2 linked regions of the Lacticaseibacillus paracasei subsp. paracasei genome follow. The protein of the gene in region 1 binds, or shares a complex with, the protein of each later gene. Links are inferred from orthologs where the notes say so. Each region holds a gene or a part of one and is shown on either strand. Other genes may lie near its edges. The genes, in order: metK and groL.

The links.
Region 2: the proteins of metK (region 1) and groL are in contact, whole or in part, in a cryo-EM structure (PDB 8P4O), measured with the Escherichia coli proteins. The link is inferred for Lacticaseibacillus paracasei subsp. paracasei from one-to-one orthologs.

Annotation. Positions count from the first base shown.
Region 1 is NZ_AP012541.1:864,977-875,304, reverse strand. Bases 7,453-10,305 are described here. They hold metK (methionine adenosyltransferase), read right to left. Parts: upstream 9,545-10,305; coding sequence 8,360-9,544; downstream 7,453-8,359. Other genes in these bases: LBPC_RS04390 (hypothetical protein), read left to right, coding at 9,725-10,305; LBPC_RS04400 (MDR family MFS transporter), read right to left, coding at 7,453-8,246. Outside these bases: leuS (leucine--tRNA ligase), read right to left, coding at 93-2,504; LBPC_RS04420 (phosphatase PAP2 family protein), read left to right, coding at 2,959-3,642; LBPC_RS04415 (DUF4811 domain-containing protein), read right to left, coding at 3,743-4,468; LBPC_RS04410 (MDR family MFS transporter), read right to left, coding at 4,465-5,943; LBPC_RS04405 (MerR family transcriptional regulator), read left to right, coding at 6,187-6,657; more of LBPC_RS04400, read right to left, coding at 6,753-7,452; more of LBPC_RS04390, read left to right, coding at 10,306-10,328. UniProt on the Escherichia coli protein: Catalyzes the formation of S-adenosylmethionine (AdoMet) from methionine and ATP.
Region 2 is NZ_AP012541.1:2,284,031-2,294,453, forward strand. The notes cover bases 1,627-4,574. They hold groL (chaperonin GroEL), read right to left. Parts: upstream 3,944-4,574; coding sequence 2,309-3,943; downstream 1,627-2,308. Other genes in these bases: LBPC_RS11200 (DUF1827 family protein), read right to left, coding at 1,627-1,692; groES (co-chaperone GroES), read right to left, coding at 3,980-4,261; LBPC_RS11215 (CPBP family intramembrane glutamic endopeptidase), read left to right, coding at 4,413-4,574. In the rest of the region: LBPC_RS11195 (APC family permease), read right to left, coding at 1-1,118; more of LBPC_RS11200, read right to left, coding at 1,348-1,626; more of LBPC_RS11215, read left to right, coding at 4,575-5,057; LBPC_RS11220 (LCP family glycopolymer transferase), read left to right, coding at 5,138-6,196; LBPC_RS11225 (hypothetical protein), read right to left, coding at 6,258-7,286; LBPC_RS11230 (ATP-binding cassette domain-containing protein), read right to left, coding at 7,287-8,174; LBPC_RS11235 (GntR family transcriptional regulator), read right to left, coding at 8,171-8,536; LBPC_RS11240 (redox-sensing transcriptional repressor Rex), read right to left, coding at 8,678-9,331; LBPC_RS11245 (ABC-F family ATP-binding cassette domain-containing protein), read left to right, coding at 9,549-10,423.

The sequences.
Region 1 (10,328 bases):
CTGAATCGCTAAAAAAATGGTCAACGCCCGCTTCCTTCAGGAACCATTCGTTGACCATTTTTTCTTTCAGTTAATTGGTGAAGCCAGTGCGGTTATTTTGCGACAATATTCACGATTTTTCGCGGTACGACAATAATTTTCTTAATGTCTTTGCCCGCCGTAAATTTCTGAACATTATCATTTGCCAAAGCCGCTTGTTTGATCTCATCATCTGATTCGTTGACATCCGCCGTAATCGAACCGCGCAGCTTGCCATTGACTTGGATCATCATATCGTAAGTGTCGGTTTTGATTTTGCTTTCATCATAACTTGGCCATGGCGCATAAGTCAGACTATGATCGTGACCTAGCCGTGACCAAATTTCTTCCATTAGATGCGGGGCAATCGGCGCAAGCATTTTCACGAATCCTTCAACATATTCTAGTGGCAGGTCATCATCTTTACGCGCTGAGTTGATGAAGACCATCATCTGTGAAATTGCCGTGTTGAAATGCAAAGCATCGTAGTCCTCGGTAACCTTCTTGACCGTCTCATTGTAAACCTTATCAAGTCGACCGTCATTGATCGTCGTAATCCGATCACGCAGTTTGCCTTCATCATCAATGAAAGCACTCCAGACGCGATCCAAGAACTTGCGGGCACCAGCTAACCCTTTTGTTGACCAAGCAATACCAGCATCCAGCGGCCCCATAAACATTTCGTACAGCCGCAAGGTATCGGCACCATACTCATCAACCACATCGTCTGGATTAACCACATTGCCCTTGGACTTACTCATCTTTTCATGATTATCGCCCAGAATCATCCCTTGGTTAAATAGCCGTTGGAACGGTTCTTTGTTCGGGATCGCCCCGATGTCATAAAGGAACAGATTCCAGAAACGGGCATACAGCAGGTGCAGCACAGCATGTTCAGCCCCTCCAATGTACAGATCAACTGGCATCCATGCCTTAAGTTTGTCGTAATCCGCAAGAGCTTCCTTGTTGTGAGGATCAACAAACCGCAGGAAGTACCATGAAGACCCTGCCCATTGCGGCATTGTATTGGTCTCACGCTTACCTTTCCGCCCGTTCTTGTCGACCACATTAACCCAGTCAGTCAGATTTGCCAGTGGACTCTCGCCAGTACCGCTTGGCTTGATATCAGCCTCTTCAGGTAATGTGAGGGGCAGTTCGTCTTCTGGCACCAACGTGGTTTCGCCATCTTCCCAGTGAATGACAGGAATCGGTTCACCCCAATAACGCTGGCGTGAAAAGACCCAATCACGCAGTTTGTAATTGATTTTGGCACTGCCGATACCTTTATCTTCAAGCCATTTGATCATTCGATCAATCGCGTCATGTTCATTCAAACCATCAAGGAACCCGGAGTTGATGTGCACGCCATCGCCAGTATAAGCTGCTTCATCGACATTGCCGCCTTCAATAACAGGCTTGATTTCAATACCAAACTTTTTGGCAAAAGCGTAATCACGATCATCATGCGCAGGCACGGACATGATTGCGCCAGTCCCATAAGAGGCTAAAACGTAGTCTGAAATCCAAATCGGCAGTTTTTCGCCGTTAACCGGATTAGTCGCGTAGGCCCCGGTCCAAACACCAGTCTTTTCCTTATCTAAAGCGGTACGATCAAGATCTGACTTATGGGCGGCTTCGTCAATGTACGCATCAACGACGGCCTGTTGTGCTGGGGTGGTAATTTTCTGAACTAATTCATGTTCTGGTGCCATCACGACATACGTTGCACCAAACAGCGTATCTGGACGAGTGGTAAAGACATCAAACGGCTCATGACTGTCAGTTACCCGGAAGGTGATCTGTGCCCCAGTTGATTTGCCAATCCAGTTGCGTTGCATCTGCTTAATTGATTCCGGCCAGTCAAGATCGTCCAGATCCGTCAACAGCTTTTCAGCATAGGCTGTGATTTTCAGCATCCACTGACGCATCGGCTTCCGAACAACTGGGAACCCGCCACGCTCCGTTTTGCCATCAATCACTTCTTCGTTTGCAACAACCGTCCCTAGATTCGGACTCCAGTTAACCGGTACCTCAGCTTCATATGCCAGACCATGTTTATAAAGTTGTTCAAAAATCCACTGGGTCCACTTGTAGTAATTCGGATCCGTTGTGTTGATTTCACGATTCCAGTCATATGAAAAGCCAAGGCTGTTGATTTGACGCTTAAAGGTCTCAATATTTTGTTTGGTAAAGGTCTTCGGATTGTGACCCGTGTTCAAGGCATATTGCTCAGCTGGCAAGCCGAATGCATCCCAGCCCATAGGATGAAGAACATTGAACCCTTGCATCCGTTTCATGCGTGCAACAATATCAGTTGCCGTATACCCTTCCGGATGCCCAACATGCAGGCCTTGGCCTGACGGATAAGGAAACATGTCCAACGCATAATAATTCGGCTTCTTAGGATCGGTTGTGGTATTAAATTCGTTATGCTCGGCCCAATAACGCTGCCACTTCTTATCGATCTCATGATGATCGTATGCCATTTTGTTACCTCCCACTTAATTTCAAACAAAAAGCCGCCCTATCTACATTAGGACGGCTCAGCCGCGGTACCACCTAAGTTCTGCTTTCACAGCGCTCAAAGGAGATAACGGTCCGGCCGGCTGTGGCTACTAATTTCACCCCAGCAACTTCAAAGGTCAGTTCGGTCTTTGCTTCGTCAGACTCGCACCACCGCCTGCTCTCTGTCACCCGCGCTAACTTACTACTCCTTTGTTCGTTTGATGATTGCGTCAATCATAGCAAAAACATTGCCAAGGTTCAATGGTGTTTGTGCTATTCTTATAACATTAGTCGATTTCAGAGCGTGAGCGGGCACGTTTAGAAACCGGAACATAAGTGGACTCAGACAGAAATGGCTGGACTTTGGTCATTTCTGTCTGAGGTCCTTATGTGGAGGTTTCTGCGACTGCGAACGTTTTGTAGAGGAGGCAACAAGTGCTAAAACGCCGACCCGAACCATTGTATCTTGCAGCAATTGCTTTATTTATTTTCATCACGTTATTGACGGGTATTCTAAATAACGCTGGATGGATTCATACCATTGATCAACAGGTAATTGCTGCTGTCACCCAGTTCCATCCTGTCACTTTTAAACCCTTACTCATCTTAATCACCAGTCTCGGCAATCCAGCATCCTTAGTCTTTTTAACCATGGCTTTCGCCGTGGTGTTACTGCTCAAGCGTTATCGTTACGCTGCACTTTTTGCAGCCAGCATGGGGGCCTTGATGAGCCTCGTTAACGTCGGAATCAAATATTGGGTTCGGCGACCACGACCTTTTATTGCAGATCCTCAGATTCGGGCATTGGTACATGCTGGCGGTTTTAGTTTTCCTAGCGGGCATTCTAGTGGCACGATGATCTTTTACGGTACCATGATCCTTTTGGCTTGGGCACTGCTCAAACGTCAATCCGCCAAATGGCTCATCACCTGCCTTGCCAGTGGCATGATTCTTTTAACCGGTTATTCTCGGATCTTCGTGCGCGTTCACTATCCCACAGACGTCTTTGCTGGATTTTCACTTGGCTTTGCCTTGCTGATGGTGAGTTGGTGGTATTTTAGTCCTTATCTGACAAACCGAGTTGCCAAACAATCAAAAAAGCAGACCGTTAAAAAATAGCGGACTGCTTTTTTTAATTTAGAAGGCTGACAAAAGCCATTCGTCAAGATAATGTTACGAAAAATGTTTGCCCTAGTACCACGTTATGGGCGGCATCAGACTATTTTTGTGCTTGCACTTCACGAACAGCTTGCTGAATCATTGCTTGTTCAACCGCAGCCTTAGCCTGCTTCGCTAAAGCTGTCGGATCTGCTGCTAGTTTTGGATCAGCCTTGGCCAGCGCAGCAGCTTTAGCCTTGACTGCGGCTGCCAGTGACGCTTTTTGTTCTGCAGTTGGTTGCTGCAAGGCGGCCAACTTTTTACCAAGCTGCTTGGCCTGAGCCGTTGTCAGCACTGACCAGCTTGTTGGGATGACCAATTGATTGTGCTGAGCAACCAATTGACCAGCCCCTTCATGATTGAACAACGCACCATAAAAACCGTTTTGATATTGCCACCGAGTTGTTTTGCTCGTCAACGAAGCTGTGGCATTCGCTGTCGTTGTCACCCGATTAGTTACAACAATATCAGCCTTGGTATGAACCGCTTTTTTCTTCGGATCGGTCTTATAAATGTAGACAACATGCTTGCCATCCGTGCCAATGTTTTGTTTTAGCAACATTGGCAGTTGTGCATTCGGTGAGGCGGTGTAGATGGTCTGCTCATCAGTTGTTGTTCGTTTGACCATGCCAAAATGCGCATTATCATTCAACGTAATCAGCAATAGACTACCCACCACACCAATCCCGAAGACCGCAATTAACGTGCTACGCAAACTGGAGCGTTTCATCATAATAAAGCTGAGATAAAGGCCGATCACTGTCAGGCCCAAAAACCATAGAATCATGCCTTCACCTTCTTTTCATTTTTGATCGTCACTTCTTGCGACATCGCGTGGGTATTCAAGAAGAAAGCCAAGATCCAGCCAATTAAACTGAACCCTGCTGCCAACAGAAAGGCTGCGTGGTAGCCACTAAGTGTTGCCCCAAAAAAGTCTTGCTTATACTGCAGCGGATTGGTTTTCAACAAACTGGCCGCCGGTTTGGCTAGATTGGTGACGTTTGACAGAACTGAAATCATGACAGCAGTTGTCATGGAAGTTGCCACCTGACGGACAGTGTTGTTAACCGCTGTCCCATGTCGAATCATATCAGGTGACAAGGCGTTCATCCCATTCGTCGTCAAAGGCATCATGACCATTGAAATCCCAAACATCCGCACAGCATAAATCACCGTAATAAAAATGGAAGGCGTGCTTTCTGTCAGGAAAAAGTATGGCAATGTTGCAATCGTCAGCAAGAACAAGCCTAACTGTGCAAGCCGCTTAGCCCCGATGCGATCAAACACTTGACCAGTGACCGGGCTCATTAAAGCAATCAAAATCGCCCCAGGCAACAATGTCAAACCTGACTCCAACGCACTCTTGCCGTGAATGATTTGCAAATACATTGGCAAAATCATTTCTACCCCGACCATCGCCATGTTGGCGATGGTACCTAAGACTGTGGATAAGGCAAAGATTTTGCTCTTAAACACTCGCAATTCAACAAATGGTTCTTTTAAGTGCAATTGACGGTAACCAAAGATGAAGATAAACACAATGCCGAGTGCGATTGTGCCTAAAACAATCGGATCACCCCAACCATCATTACCGACTTCAGAAAAGCCATACAGCAAGGAGCCAAACCCAATTGATGATTCAATCAAGGAAGGAATATCTAACTTAGGATCAGACAACGGTAAGACATTTTTGAAGAAAAACAATGTTGCCAAAATAACGAGACCTGCAATTGGCAGAATCATACCGAATAAGAAACGCCAGCCGAAATTGTCGATGACATAACCGGAAAGCGTTGGCCCGATGGCAGGCGCCACCCCAATCGCAATTCCAGCCATCCCCATAGCAGCGCCGCGCCGGTTCGGGGGAAAAATCGACATCATGATGTTCTGCAACAACGGCATCGTGATCCCAACGCCAAGTGCCTGAATCAATCGACCAATTAGCAAAACGCCAAAACTATTTGCAATGAAGGCAACCAATGTGCCAACAAAAAAAGTACTCATTGCACTCATGTATAACCATTTTGATGGCACCTTCGCACTCAGATATGCGGATACTGGAATCATAATCCCGTTTACCAGCATGAAGCCTGTCGACAACCACTGCACTGTCGCAGTTGAAATGTTGAAGGCCTTCATCAGCGTTGGAAACGCGGTAGATAGAATGGTCTGATTCAAAATCGTAATAAACGTCCCAACGATCAAGGTCGTGACCATCATTGGTACATTGACGTGTTTCCCGTTGATATCTTTAACGTCCATAAATTCGCCTAGTTTCTTTATAAGATTTCATGTTTTCTATATCACATAATGTAATATTGACAATAGAAAATATTACATTTAAACTTAATAAATGTCAAGGTAATAGCGTGAACAGGCGCGTTGAGAAACCAGATCATAAGTGGGCTTGGCCGTGATGGCCGGAAAATCGGTCATCACAATCATGGTCCTTATGCATCGGTTTTTGGCGCCAGTGAGCGCATTTTCAAGAGAGGATGCTATGTCATGGGACCGTTTAATGCACGTTTACGTTCACTCGATATTTCACTCGGCATAGGCGAAACCAGCCGCGTCACCGGAGCCACCCCAACGCAAATTCGATACTGGGAAAAGAAGCAGCTCATTCATTCTCGCAGGCATGACGCTAATGGCAATAAACGATACTCCTTGGCAAACATCACCTTAATCGTCATGATCAAGACAATGCTTGATGAAGGGTATACTTTAGCCAAAGCCAGTGAAGAAATCGAACGATCACATCAAAAAGCAGATATGCTACATGTCCTTATCAGCACTAGATTGCAAGATATCAAGCGCGAAGCAACGCAGACAGTGTTCAATTTTGGCCCGTTAGAAAATGACCCAGACTACGATGTCATTGCGCAAGTCACCGATAAAACAGCGAAATTGTACAAACAACCTGTCAGAAAAACCGCCACCGAAGATCATACCGATCGAGTGGTCAGTCCGTTTTAACTTCAGCTATTTATCGGCAAACGAGAGCGATATCAGCGTACAAAAAACCGGATTCTTAAATAGAATCCGGTTTTTTGTATGATATTTCAGTTGATTCAGCTTTCTTCATTCGACTCCTGAATTGTTTCTTTTGTCAGCACCCTTTTTGCTTCAAAATGATTGGCTAGAATCGCCAACGCCACGATGATAATCGAGAAAAAGTAAATGTTGTGCAGACCTTCATACAAAATTTGCCGAAGCGTTGGCAACACTGCTGCGGGTAAATTTTTGGCGGTATGTGGATTAATCAGTTCGTTGAGCATATTGCTATTCAGCCGGCTATCTGCCGCGATACCTTGAGTCAGACGCAGATTCAAAACAATCCCATAAACCGAGACCATCAGTGTTTGCCCCAACGTTCGAGACAAGGTATTGAAACTCGTTGCCACGCCAACCTGATCAGGCACCACAACGGCCTGGGCTGTTACCGTAGTAATCGTAATCACCAAACCAAAACCGAATCCTAAGGCGCCGGCAACTAGCAGAAAGACAAAATACGGTGTCGATTGCGGCACTAATGCCAGCACAAGACTGCCGCCAAGCAGCCAAATCATGGCCCCTGTCAGAATCGGCTTAGGTTGGAACCGGCCCAATAACTTGCCAGCAACAAAAGAGCCAACGACCCACATCAAAGAACTAGGGGTCACTGCAAAGCCGCCAAGGGAAGCATCCATGCCGCGAATTCCTTGAATCCACATAGGCATGTAGACTTCAAATCCAATCACGAACCCCGAAATCAAAGCGGCGATCAAATTATGAATCACAAAAGTACGATTTTCAAATAGTTTCAAGTCAATGATCGGATCGACTGCACGCCGTTCTGCCTGCCAAAAACGCCAGAAGCCCAGCGTAGCCACAATTGCCATGGCAACTAACTGCCAGATGCCGTTGGGCTCAGCTAATGTCTGAAAGCCATACATCATCGCCAACAAGGCCACCAGCAGCCAAACCGTCCCGCGCATGTCAAGCGGCTGCCGGACACTGCGCCGATCTTCCTGCAAAAAGAACCACACAAGGCCAAACGTGAAAATACCCAACGGTACGTTAATAAAGAAAATCCAGTGCCAACTTAACTGATCAACGATAAAACCGCCCAATAACGGCGCAATTACCGAAGCGATTCCCCACATCGAGCCATTAAAACCGAGCATTTTTGCTCGTTTTTCGAATGGATAAATATCGGCGATAATCGTAAATGTCACTGGCATAATAGCCCCAGCACCAATCCCTTGAATTGCGCGGAAAATAATTAGCATTTCCATGGATTGTGACAAACCGGATAGCAACGAACCAATGACAAATATCGTTAGTCCAATGAGAAAAACTGGTTTGCGACCAATTTTGTCACTCAGTTTGCCGTAAATCGGCGTCGCCATCGCATTAGTCAACAGAAAAATGGAAAAGACCCAGTTCATTAAATGAACCCCATGTAAACTGCCGATAATGGTTGGCATAGCCGTTGACACAATCGTGCCTTCAATCGCCGTCATAAATGTGCCAATAAAAATTGCCGCCGTTACGAGTGCGACATTGGTTTTCCTTTGCTTCATAAATATCCCTTCTGAGTTGCCAGGCGATGTTGTTAGTCTTGAGAAGCCCCTCATAAGCACGAAAAAACGACCCAGCCGAGAATAATTCTCGACTAAGGCCGCCTCTTTTCTCGCTAATCTCGGTACTTGAGCAAAGCCTGCACCTTATCCAAGTGCTCCCAAGGAAGATCAACATCTGTACGTCCAAAATGACCATATGCTGCCGTCTGTTCATAAATCGGCCGCTTCAGGTCTAACATTTTAATAATGCCAGCAGGCCGCAAGTCAAAGTTCTCACGGATTGCCTGTTCAATCACATCTTCTGATACTGCGCTTGTGCCAAATGTATTCACCGACACGGAAACCGGTTTGGCAACACCGATTGCGTATGCCAATTGTACTTCAACCCGTTTCGCCAAACCCGCTGCTACCACATTTTTGGCAATATAACGTGCTGCATAACTGGCCGAACGATCAACCTTCGTCGCGTCCTTACCAGAAAAGGCACCACCACCATGTCGGGCAAAACCGCCATATGTGTCAACGATAATTTTGCGTCCGGTCAAACCAGAATCGGCTTGCGGACCGCCCAGTACAAAGCGGCCAGTCGGATTGACATAAATTTTCGTGTCATCATCCATTAAAGCTTCAGGAATCACAGTGCGAATAATCTTGGCCTCGACATCGCGGCGAATTTCTTCAAGCGTGACATCCGGATCATGTTGCACGGAGACAACAACGGAATCAACCCGAATTGGATTGTCATCATCATCATATTCCACCGTGACCTGCGCCTTAGCATCTGGACGCAGATAACTAATTTCACCCTTGTGCCGTAATGAATCAGTTTTGCGCATTAACGCGTGGGCCAATGAAATCGGTAACGGCATATAGTTTTCGGTTTCGTCAATGGCAAAACCGAACATCATGCCTTGATCGCCAGCACCGATCTTGTCAAGCGGATCAGTATCAGACTCACGGGCTTCAAGACTTTCGTCAACCCCTTGAGCGATATCTGGACTCTGCTCATCCAAAGCGACCAGCACCCCGACACTATCAGGATCAAAACCTGATTCCTTGGTATAGCCGATCTTTTTAATCGTCCCGCGAACCACTGATTGAATATCAACGTAAGCCTTTGTTGATATCTCACCGACAACCAGCACCAAACCGGTTGTCACCGTCGTTTCGCAAGCAACTCGTGAATCGGGGTCCTGTTCAAGCATGGCATCCAAGATAGCATCACTGATCTGATCAGCAATTTTATCCGGATGCCCCTCCGAAACAGACTCCGACGTAAATAAATGGCGTTCCTGCATGTTTTGTTTCCCCCTTATTATTTTAGGTTACAAGGCATGTTCGTCATAGCTTTGACGAACCCCATCGGGAATGTTTTGCAACTCTAGTAGCATAACATAAAAGATGTAAAATTTCCGAAAATCTTTGTTTACCGTCTCAGGGTTTTGTAAAATGGAAGCATCATAGAAAGGATAATCAATTTGAAAAATATCAATCAAGGTGCTGGTGCAGCGGCCTTTATCGGACAAATACTCGCCTATCCGTTTCTGATCGCGCTAAGTTTGCAAATTACATGGCATTTTCAAATCATCGCGCTTTTACTCATGGGCGTTTGCTTAGCGGCTGCAATGGTCGTTAAACGTTACCCATTAGTTCTAATCATTGCCGCTATTACCGGTATCATTGGTGCCATCAATCAATGGATCTTGTTACCATTAGTTGCTGTTCAGCTCCTGTTGACATTTTTGTTGCGCACACAAAAAGTTACCAAGCAATGGGTTGGTACCATTGCTTTTGGCCAAGCAATTTTATTCCAAATCTTACTTATTTACGCGGGTTTGCATTTTCTCAGTCAGGATATGTTGCTCGACTTGGCATTACTATATGTGCCAGCACTAATCGGGTTATGGGCCAACCATTTTCCCAAGTGGACAGATATGGTCTTGTTGGCAATCACCGTCGTTATCGGTTACTGGTTACAACGACTCAACTTAATAGCTATCGGCGGTATCATCATCCTTGTCACGCTCATCAACAGCCGTCGACCATTTAAAGTACCCAGCTACCTTTACCAATTTAGCCCAG
Region 2 (10,423 bases), 1.4 Mb from region 1 along the record:
ATCAGCCGTTCAGTTGATCCTTGGAAAATCGTAATCAGCGCCGCGGCTCCTAACGCCAGTGTCAAAATCCCGTTAGAGTAACCCAAGCGATCGCCACGATCCAGATACATATGCGGCATAAACTTATCTTTGGCCAAATTAAAAGCCAAAACTGGAAAAGCTGAAAATCCGGTATTGGCTGCCACAGCCAAGATCAAGGCGGTCGCAAATTGAACAACGTAGTACATGATACCTGCTCCGCCAAAGGTTTCTTTGGCCACTTGCGAAAGCACCGTCACTTTGGCCACCGGCACAATACCGTACCAATAGTTCAAAAATGTAATACCAGCAAAGAAGAAGCCAAGGATGGCAGCCATGATGGCCAACGTTTTAGCCGCATTCTTTTCTTTAGGCATTTTAAAAAACGGCACCGCATTACTAATTGCTTCAACCCCAGTCAGTGAACTGGACCCACTGGAAAATGCCCGGAAGATCAAGGCCATCGAGACTCCCGGAATCGCTGCACCGACAAAGGAAGTTGCCTTGTACGGAATAGCGCCTGTTGCCACTTGGTAAAGTCCCCAGATGATCATGCCCGTCATGACGACAACGAATAAGTAAACCGGGACCATCAAAAAATTGGCCGATTCACTCATGCCACGTAAATTCATGCTCATCAGGATGAAAATGATGATCAGTGAAATGATCACCTGCTTGCCATAAAGCGCAGGAATTGCACTGGTAATCGCTTCAGCACCCGCGGAAACTGAGACTGAAACCGTTAGCATATAATCAATCAGTAATGAAGCGCCTGCGGTTAGGCCGGCATTTTTACCTAGATTTTCGCTAGCGACAACATACGCGCCGCCGCCACTAGGATAGGCGTGAATAATCTGGCGATAGGATAGTGTCAATGAAATCAAGAGCACTAAAACAAAGGCAGCGATCGGCAATGAGTACCAAATCGCAGCCGCTGACAATGTCGTCAGAACTAAGACAATTTGTTCAGTCCCGTAAGCCACACTTGAAAGCGCATCTGACGATAACATCGCCAGTGCCTTGAAAATGTTAAGCTTTTGACCGCCTTCCTCAGAAGATTTCAGTGGTCGCCCAATAAACAGGCGCTTTAAATGCATCATTTTCATTACTCCTATATGACCCGAATGTATCGGGAAAATTTAACCAAAACACAAACAATCATCAGTGTAACCTAAATAGACGCTCAAGCCTACCTTATCTAACGCAACAGGACAACTTGGTGAGATTCCCTGACGAAAAGCCCCAACAATATCGTCCTAACTAGCATGATGTGCAAAAAAGCAAAAACGGCCACCTTCTCGGTGATGCCCGGGAAAGTGGTCGTTTTCGTTACGCCTTTTCGATAATCACAACATCATGGACCTTCAACTTGCGATGAACCTCGTGCTCGATCTCGCTTTTAGCAGCGTGGTCAATTTTAAGGTCAGCTTTAGGCGTATCAGGCAACAGTTTTTCCAAGACAAAATCAATCTCAGCATCTTTAATGGTGCGTTTGTCGTGGGTCAAGACGACATCGACTTGGTCAAATCCTTCAACGTAATAAACATGAACAGATCCTAACGTATATAATTCAAAAAACTTAACCGGCTTTCGATTATAAAGATACCGCATTGTGTTCGGTAACATTTTGTGCAAGCTGGCGTTAAGCCGAATGGGATTTTGAATCAGCTTCATCAAATCGCCCCTTTTTTTGTGTGTGAGCGTGAACCAGCGCGGTAGAAACCGGAGTGTAAGCGGCCTTGAACGTGATGGTCGGGTTGTGACCATTGCGTTCAAGATCCTTACACGCAGGTTGCTGCGCTGGCGAACGCGTTATGACTGAGCGTGAGCTTGCCCGGTTAGAAACCGGAGTATAAGTGGCCTCAAGTGCATTGGCCGGGCTTTGGCCAGTGTGCTTGAGGTCCTTATACGCAGGTTTCTGGGCAAGCGAACGCGTTATGACTGAGCGTGAGCCAGCGCGGTAGAAACCGGAGTGTAAGCGGCCTTGAACGTGATGGTCGGGTTGTGACCATTGCGTTCAAGGTCCTTACACGCAGGTTGCTGCGCTGGCGAACGCGTTATGACCGCGACATCGCTTTGATGTCCACGGCTGATGATCTTATTAATTAACCATCATACAACATGAAACCATCTTTATTTTACCAATGAATGCCCCTTAGTGACTAATGATTAGGCACAGAAATGTTAATTAACTTCATAAAGTGACCTTGAAAACTTGAAAAGCACACTATGTAAACAACAAAAGCACCGGCGCATAAGCCAGTGCTTTTGTTGAACGCATAGGCAGAAATTACATCATACCGCCCATGCCTGCTGCTGGGTTAGCACCAGCGGCAGCATTATTATTTGCATTTGGATCTGGCTTGTCAGCAACAACGGCTTCAGTCGTCAGCATCAAAGCAGCAACGGAAGCGGCGTTTTGCAATGCAGAACGGGTCACTTTGGTTGGGTCAATAATACCTGACTTAGCCATATCTTCCCATTCATCAGTAGCGGCATTGTAACCAACGCCTTGCTTTTCCTTCTTCAGCTGTTCAACGATGACAGAACCTTCTTTGCCGGCGTTCTCAGCAATCTGGCGAACAGGTTCCTCAAGCGCACGTAGCACGATGTTGATCCCGGTTTGAACGTCGCCTTCTTCTTTCAAAGCAGCAACTGCAGGCAAAACATCTACCAGAGCTGTACCGCCGCCAGCAACGTAACCTTCTTCAACCGCGGCACGGGTCGCATTCAAAGCATCTTCGATCCGATACTTGCGTTCCTTCAATTCAGTTTCAGTAGCGGCACCAACCTTGACAACCGCAACACCGCCAGCTAACTTAGCCAAACGCTCTTGCAACTTTTCACGGTCGAAGTCACTGGTCGTGTCATCAATTTGCTTCTTGATGATATTAACCCGTTCAGCAATGGCATCCTTAGAGCCAGCGCCATCAACAATCGTGGTGTTGTCCTTGGTAACCGTTACCTTGCCGGCACGACCCAATTGTTCAAGCTTGGTGTCTTTAAGATCCAAGCCAAGGTCAGAACTGATCACGGTACCACCAGTCAAGGTAGCGATATCTTCAAGTTGAGCCTTACGCCGATCACCAAAGCCAGGGGCCTTAACCGCAACAACATTGAAGGTACCACGAATCTTGTTCAGAACTAAGGTTGGCAATGCTTCACCAGCAACGTCGTCAGCAATGATCAACAGTGCCTTACCTTGTTGAACGATTTCTTGTAACAGCGGCAAAATGTCCTGAATATTGGAAATCTTTTTGTCGGTGATCAAGATATAAGGATCGTCAAGGTCAGCTTCCATCTTATCATTATCAGTGACCATGTACTGGCTCAGATAGCCGCGATCAAACTGCATCCCTTCAACAACAGAGAGTTCAGTGTCAATCCCTTTGCTTTCTTCAATGGTAATCACACCATCGTGGCCAACTTTTTCCATGGCGTCGGCAATCAGACTACCAACTTCTGTATTTGAGGAAGAAACGGACGCAACCTGCGCGATTTCTTTCTTACCATTAACTTTGTGGCTAATCTTGTGCAATTCGTCAACGGCAGCCTTAGTTGCTTTTTCAATCCCTGTGCGAATGCCAACAGGATTAGCACCGGCTGTAACGTTCTTCATGCCTTCGCGGATAATACTTTGTGCCAAAACCGTTGCGGTTGTGGTACCATCACCAGCAATGTCATTTGTCTTGGAAGCAACTTCGGCAACCAACTTGGCGCCCATGTTTTCGTAGTGATCTTCCAAGTCAATGGACTTCGCAATTGTGACACCGTCATTGGTAATTTCCGGTGAGCCATAGCTCTTGTCCAAAACAACGTTGCGGCCTTTTGGTCCTAAGGTTGTCTTAACTGTGTTTGCCAACTGATCAACGCCGCGCAGCATTGCAGCACGTGCGTCTTCAGAGAATTTAATTTCTTTTGCCATTGTTTTTATTCACCTCAAAATTGATCGATTATTTAGTTACGCAATTGCCATGATGTCTTTTTCATGCAATACAAGGTAGTCTTGACCTTCATACTTCACTTCAGAGCCGGCGTATTTGTCGTATAATACAGTATCGCCAACTTTGACGGCCATTGGCAAACGCTTGCCTTCTGGTGTCAAAGCGCCTTCACCTACTGCAACAACTTTGCCGGTTTGCGGCTTTTGTTTTGCGTTGTTGGCTAAAACGATGCCGCCAACTGTCTGCTCCTCTTCTTCAACGACCTCGACAATCACGCGATCTCCTAATGGTTTTAACAAGGCAATCCCTCCACATTACATTTTTTGATTTAGCACTCGTTATGTCTAAGTGCTAACTACAGAAGTAACTATAACGAGTTTTACGGTTGAATGCAACCCCAAACCGTGGAATGTTATACTTATTCCAGACATTTTTTTAAAGGAGCTCTTTATGTCACTACAAAAACATGGACTTTCCATTATTGGTGCCTATTTAGTGGCGCTGATTGGTAACTTGCTGATTTTCCAAATCTTACCCGTTGGCCGACTCAGCTTAGGTCTTGCTACTGTGATCAGTGTGCTGGCGATGATTGCCGCTGGATTCAGTGAGCGGCAGTTAGTCATTGCCAACGCCATCGAAGAACCTGGGGTTGCCGCCCCACAACAACGGGTTTTCTGGGGACTAATCGGTATCGTTGGCGTTTTGGTCGCTCAGCTTGTGGGTTCATGGCTAGAAACATTTTTATTCAAAATACCGCAAACTAGCAGCCTGATTCACCAGCAGCTGTCCAGTATGGCAACTAATCCGTGGTATTTCCTAGTGATCGGATTGGCTATTCCTGTGTTGGAAGAGCTAACCTATCGCAAAGTTCTATTCGGTAATCTTGTGAATGTCACCGGTATCTTTGGCGGTGCCTTGATCACTAGTCTCCTGTTTGCTTTAACGCAACCGGGTGGACACTGGTTAAGCGCCACATTGGTTGGACTTGTTCTTGCATATGATTATCGACACACTGGCGCAGTCAGCACGGCTATTATCGCCCGCCTTGGATCTTTGTGGGTGGTTTGGCTTTACTATCTCGCCCACACCCTATAATCGTAATCGAATATTAACCTTGACCCCTGCTTTCATCCCTTATAATAGAAATAATGATTTTGTGAAGGAGCAGTTCAAACATGGAGACACGTTCTAATCGCCGCCAACAACAACAGAAGCCGAGGCGTTTTCGCTGGGGCAAATTGATCGGCCTAATCGTTGTGGTTGGTCTGTTCACAACAGGTGCGTATGCCTTGCGGTTATACAGTCAGGCAAAATATGCCATCAATAATACATATCATGCGACCAAACATGTCAGTACCGACATTGCTAACAAGAAGCCGTTCGCCGTTTTGCTACTAGGCGTCGATACTGGTGCTGATGGTCGGATTGAAAAGGGCAACTCTGATACCATGATTGTTGCTGTCGTTAATCCTAAAACCAAGAAAACAACCATGGTCAGTATCCCGCGTGACACCGCTGCAGAGTTAATTGGCACAAAGGAATTCAACATGCAGAAGATCAATGCCGCGTACAACGTTGGCGGTTCGGACATGGCGATCAACACTGTTTCCAAGCTGGTCAATGTCCCGATTTCTTACTACCTAACAATCAACATGGGTGCGCTTGAAAAAGTCGTCAATGCTGTCGGCGGTATTGATGTCGTCGTACCGTTTTCCTTTCAGGATCCATACACTGGCAACCAGAAGTTCACGAAAGGCCCCATGCATCTCAATGGCAATATGGCGCTGGCATATTCACGGATGCGTCACTCTGACCCAGAGGGCGATTATGGCCGACAGAAGCGGCAGCAACAAGTCATCAAGGCCATTCTCAAAAAAGCAATTTCTGTTGGATCACTTGGCAATTTTACCAAGCTCATGGACACTATCTCAAAAAATATTGCCACGAATATGAGTTTTGATGATATGCAAAGTATTTTCTTGAATTACCGTGACGCCGCCAAAACAGTTTCGACTGATCATTTGCAAGGTGTCAACGCATGGGTCGGTGATGGTGCTTACCAGATTGCTTCCGACGCTGAGATGCAACGAATCTCCAACAAACTTCGGACAGCTCTGGGGCTGCAAACCGAAACCATCAGCAATGAAGAGACAAAACAAAATGCGAAGAACACGCAGTTTGACTTTAAGGCAACCACGGACCAAAACTACATTATCTTTACCCCGTATGATTGATCATTCAAAAACACCCGCAGATTTCACTGTCCGCGGGTGTTTTTGCGCTTAAATTCAAGATTCAAGCAAGTTTCTTCTGGGGTCGTTCCCGATACCACCACCAGAAACCAAGAGCAAGAATGGCTATGATTGAAACGGTATAAGAAAGCAGCTCATTGTTTAACAGCCACTGACCAAGCCCGTATGGTATGACAGCCAATGCATATATCATGACCACCCAGCGTAATTTTGGCAGTAAGAGAACATTGCCCGCATTTTCCAGCGAAATGTGGTCAAATAACCACCGCGTCGCAAAATAGCCGATAATACTGATAACCATCGCGGCAATAAAGTAGGCAAAAAATAAGTTGTTGCCTGATAACCGGACTGGATTCGACCGCATCGTTGAATAGATCAGTCGATCTGCTGCAGTTGCCCCAAACCACGTACCGAACAGCCCGAAGACCCCCATCCAAAACGGTGACGCGAAAATCGTACCAATGGCGGTGCCGATTGTATACATGAAACTAACAACCGCTATATTCATGAGCAAAACACCTAAAAGATTCATCCCACTCAATCCGACATACATAGCAGGAATGGCAACATAATAACCTATGATGGTGATCCCTGAGCCAAGCATCATCACACCAAGAAGACTCAGAAAACCATACCAATAACGTGTTGCAAATACCCTTCTTCGGCGAAACCCACTACTGAAAATGGCTGCATTAAAACCACTCGCTTGGTCAATACTGGCTATTGCTAAACCGACTATTAGCGGAATCAAATACGAGACAACCGTGAAAAAGCGACCACTAATAAGGTCAGACAAAAGTTGCCCTTTTTGATTTGGAATAAAAAGATGACGCTGGTCTTCCCGATACTCTTCATAACTTTTATTGTTATAAAAAGTAAGGTGATTTTTCTTGGCCTCTTGTTTACTTTCTTCAAACTGCGCTAAGTCCATGACGTATTTTTGCTCGTTATGATAATTTTGTATGCTTTGACCCAAATTCACCGCTGACAGCAACAGTGCAAAGACTACCATCACCCGCAACAAAACTTTATGTCGCGATCTTACCAGTTTCAATAAACGATCTTCACCCATTTATTTCACCTCCGCGTTTTTGGCGCGAAACTCAACTTTAAATAAATCAGATAGCGATAACGGCAAACTCTCATTCAGCACGGGTTCTTCGGCGGCAATCGCGGCCTTGACTTCAGGTGTGAAATGCGGGAAAACCGCTTCGATCACGCGTCCACGAATGGTCAGAATCCGACCTTGTTCCCTGATCACATCAGGAATCGCCTTGGTTTTGAAAACTAACTGCAGCTTGATCGCCTGCTGTCTGACGTCCTCTAGCGTCAAGTCCTGACTGATCCGACCGGCTTTAACGAACAAAACGCGATCTGACAAGCCGTCTAATTCGACTAGATTATGTGAGGCGATGAGAAAGGTTCGTTTACCATCAGCAACAGCATCTACCACCAAATTGACAATCCGCTCGCGAATCAGCAAATCCAACCCATCAAATGGTTCATCCAGAAAAACATACGGTGCCCCGCTCGCCAGCGCCAACGCCACCATCACCAATGCCTGGTAACCTTTTGAAAGACTCTGAAAACGTTGTGATCCTTGCAGGCCGAACTTTTTGATTAGCGCCATAAACCGCGCTTGATCAAACGTCGCATAGAGCAATTGATAATCGCCGGCGATTTTATCCAGCCGGTATTTACGGAAGAAGAGATGTTGATTATCAAGGTAAAAAAGATTTTCGCGTTGTTCCGGATGGTCGGTCAAGTCCTGTTCATCCAACTCAATGGTGCCCCCGTCCGCACGATATTGATGCGTCACTGTTCGGAAGATGGTCGTTTTCCCAATACCGTTAGGCCCGACAAGCCCGACCACCTGCCCTAGTGATAAGGAAAATGTGATGTTATTCAGTACAGCCTGATCGGCAATCTTTTTTTGCAATTTTGTGATCGTTAAACTCATGCTTGTCCCTCCTTCTCATTGAGCCATGCCTGCAGAATGGGAATGCTGATCCCCAAACTCTGCGCTTCAACCACTAAGGCATCAAATTTAGGCCGAAATGCCGCAATATCTTTTGTATTGGCCTGCCTTAACGGTTCGGCAATGAACGAGCCGCGTCCTGGCTCAACATAGATCACGCCATCTGCTTCAAGCTGCTTATAGGCCTTTGCAATCGTGTTGGGATTGAGCTGCTCTTGTTTTGCCATCTCTCGCACCGATGGCAATTTGTCACCTGGCAGCAGCACGCCTTGCACCACTTGTGCTTTAATTTGCAACACAAGGCGCTCGTAGTAAGCCAAATGGGCATACGGATCAGTCGCCATGACCACGCCCCCTTTCGTATTATGTGTACTATTATACGTAGTACACTTAAAAAGGCAAGCGAAAAGAGCAAGTCTTATCGAACGACTTGCTCTCACGTTTTTTCCAAACAAAAAACGCCGACTAGCGGCGTTTTCGACAAATTATGCTTCTGGTTCTTTTAGAGTCGGCCCGTAATGCTCCAAGAAATAAATGAGCGTCTGTAATTCTGTTGCTAGGTCAACGTTTTGCACGCGAACATAACTTGGTACAGAGATGCGAATCGGGGTGAAGTTCATGATGCCCTTGATCCCTGCTTTAACCAAATCATCCGTAATGTGTTGCGCAGCATCAATCGGCACCGTCAAAATCACAATTTCGATTTGCTGATCCTTGATCTGTTTGATCATTTCATCCATGGGATAGATTGGGACACCGCTTTGGATGGTACCAGCTAATTCGGGATTAATATCAAAGCCAGCACTAATCCGAATGTTGTTTGCCTGCCGAAAGTTGTAATTCAACAGCGCGTGACCAAGATTGCCAACACCGACTAACCCGACATTGGTTAACCGATCCTGATTCAGAATCTTTTTAAAGAAATTAAGTAGATCGACGACATCATAGCCGTAACCGCGTTTACCCAATGCACCAAAGTATGAAAAATCACGCCGAATAGTTGCCGAATCAACCTTCACTGCGTCCGACAATTCAGTCGAACTGATCTTGGTTGTTCCGGAATTGGCTAGAAAATTCAGATAACGGTAGTACACGGGCAGGCGTTTTGCCGTTGCTTTGGGGATGATTGTTTCCGCCATATAAGCAAGCCTCCTGTAGAAGTATTCCCACGCAGAACATGTGAGCTGTCCAACATAGTATCTCTTGCTTATATTAGCTGGTTTATAGTGTGAAGGCAAGCGGATACATCTTCACAAGCAAATTTTTTATTATCCAGGGACCATCGGGGAACGCGCGCCGATGAACGAAACTATGGTATATTAGGTTCTAACGATTATTGTGAAAGAAGGTATCCCTGTGATCATTTTGCAGGCGCAACAAGTTGGCCGCAGTTTTAACGGCAATGAATTATTTGCTAACGTCAACTTAGAAATTCAAAACGGCGCGCGCATTGGCTTAGTCGGGCCCAACGGCATTGGCAAGACGACCCTGCTGGAGATCCTGACTGGTATTGCCCCACCCGATGCTGGTCAGGTCACAACCATGAAGAACCTGTCAATTGGTTATTTAGCACAGAATTCAGGACTTGATTCTGACAAAACGATTTTTAAAGAAATGCTGACGGTCTTTGCACCATTACAAGCGATGGCTCGGCAAATACATGACTTAGAAGTTAAACTCGGTGATCCGCAACTCATCGCCGACAAAGAAGCTTTTGCGGCAACGATGAAACAATACGATCAATTGCAACATGACTTTAACGAACAAAATGGTTATGGCTATGAAGCCGAAATTCGTTCCGTTTTACATGGTTTTCAGTTCGGCGAAACGACTTATGACAAGCCGGTTGGCACTTTATCTGGCGGTGAGCGGTCTCGATTGGCGCTGGCGAAGCTGCTACTCGAAAAACACGACTTGATCATCCTTGACGAACCCACCAACCATCTTGACATTGAAACCTTGAGTTGGCTTGAAGGGTACTTAAAAACCTATCCGGGCGCTATTTTAACTGTCAGTCATGACCAATATTTCCTCGATCACGTGGTCACTGAGATCTATGAATTAGATCATCACCACGCGACACATTACAAAACTAACTATAGCGGCTATCTCAAGCAAAAAGCTGATCGTCAAGCTCAAGCTTGGAAGGCTTACAATAAGCAGCAGGAAGAAATTGCCAAGCTGCAGGATTTTGTCGACAAGAATATTGTCCGCGCTAGCACCACCAAACA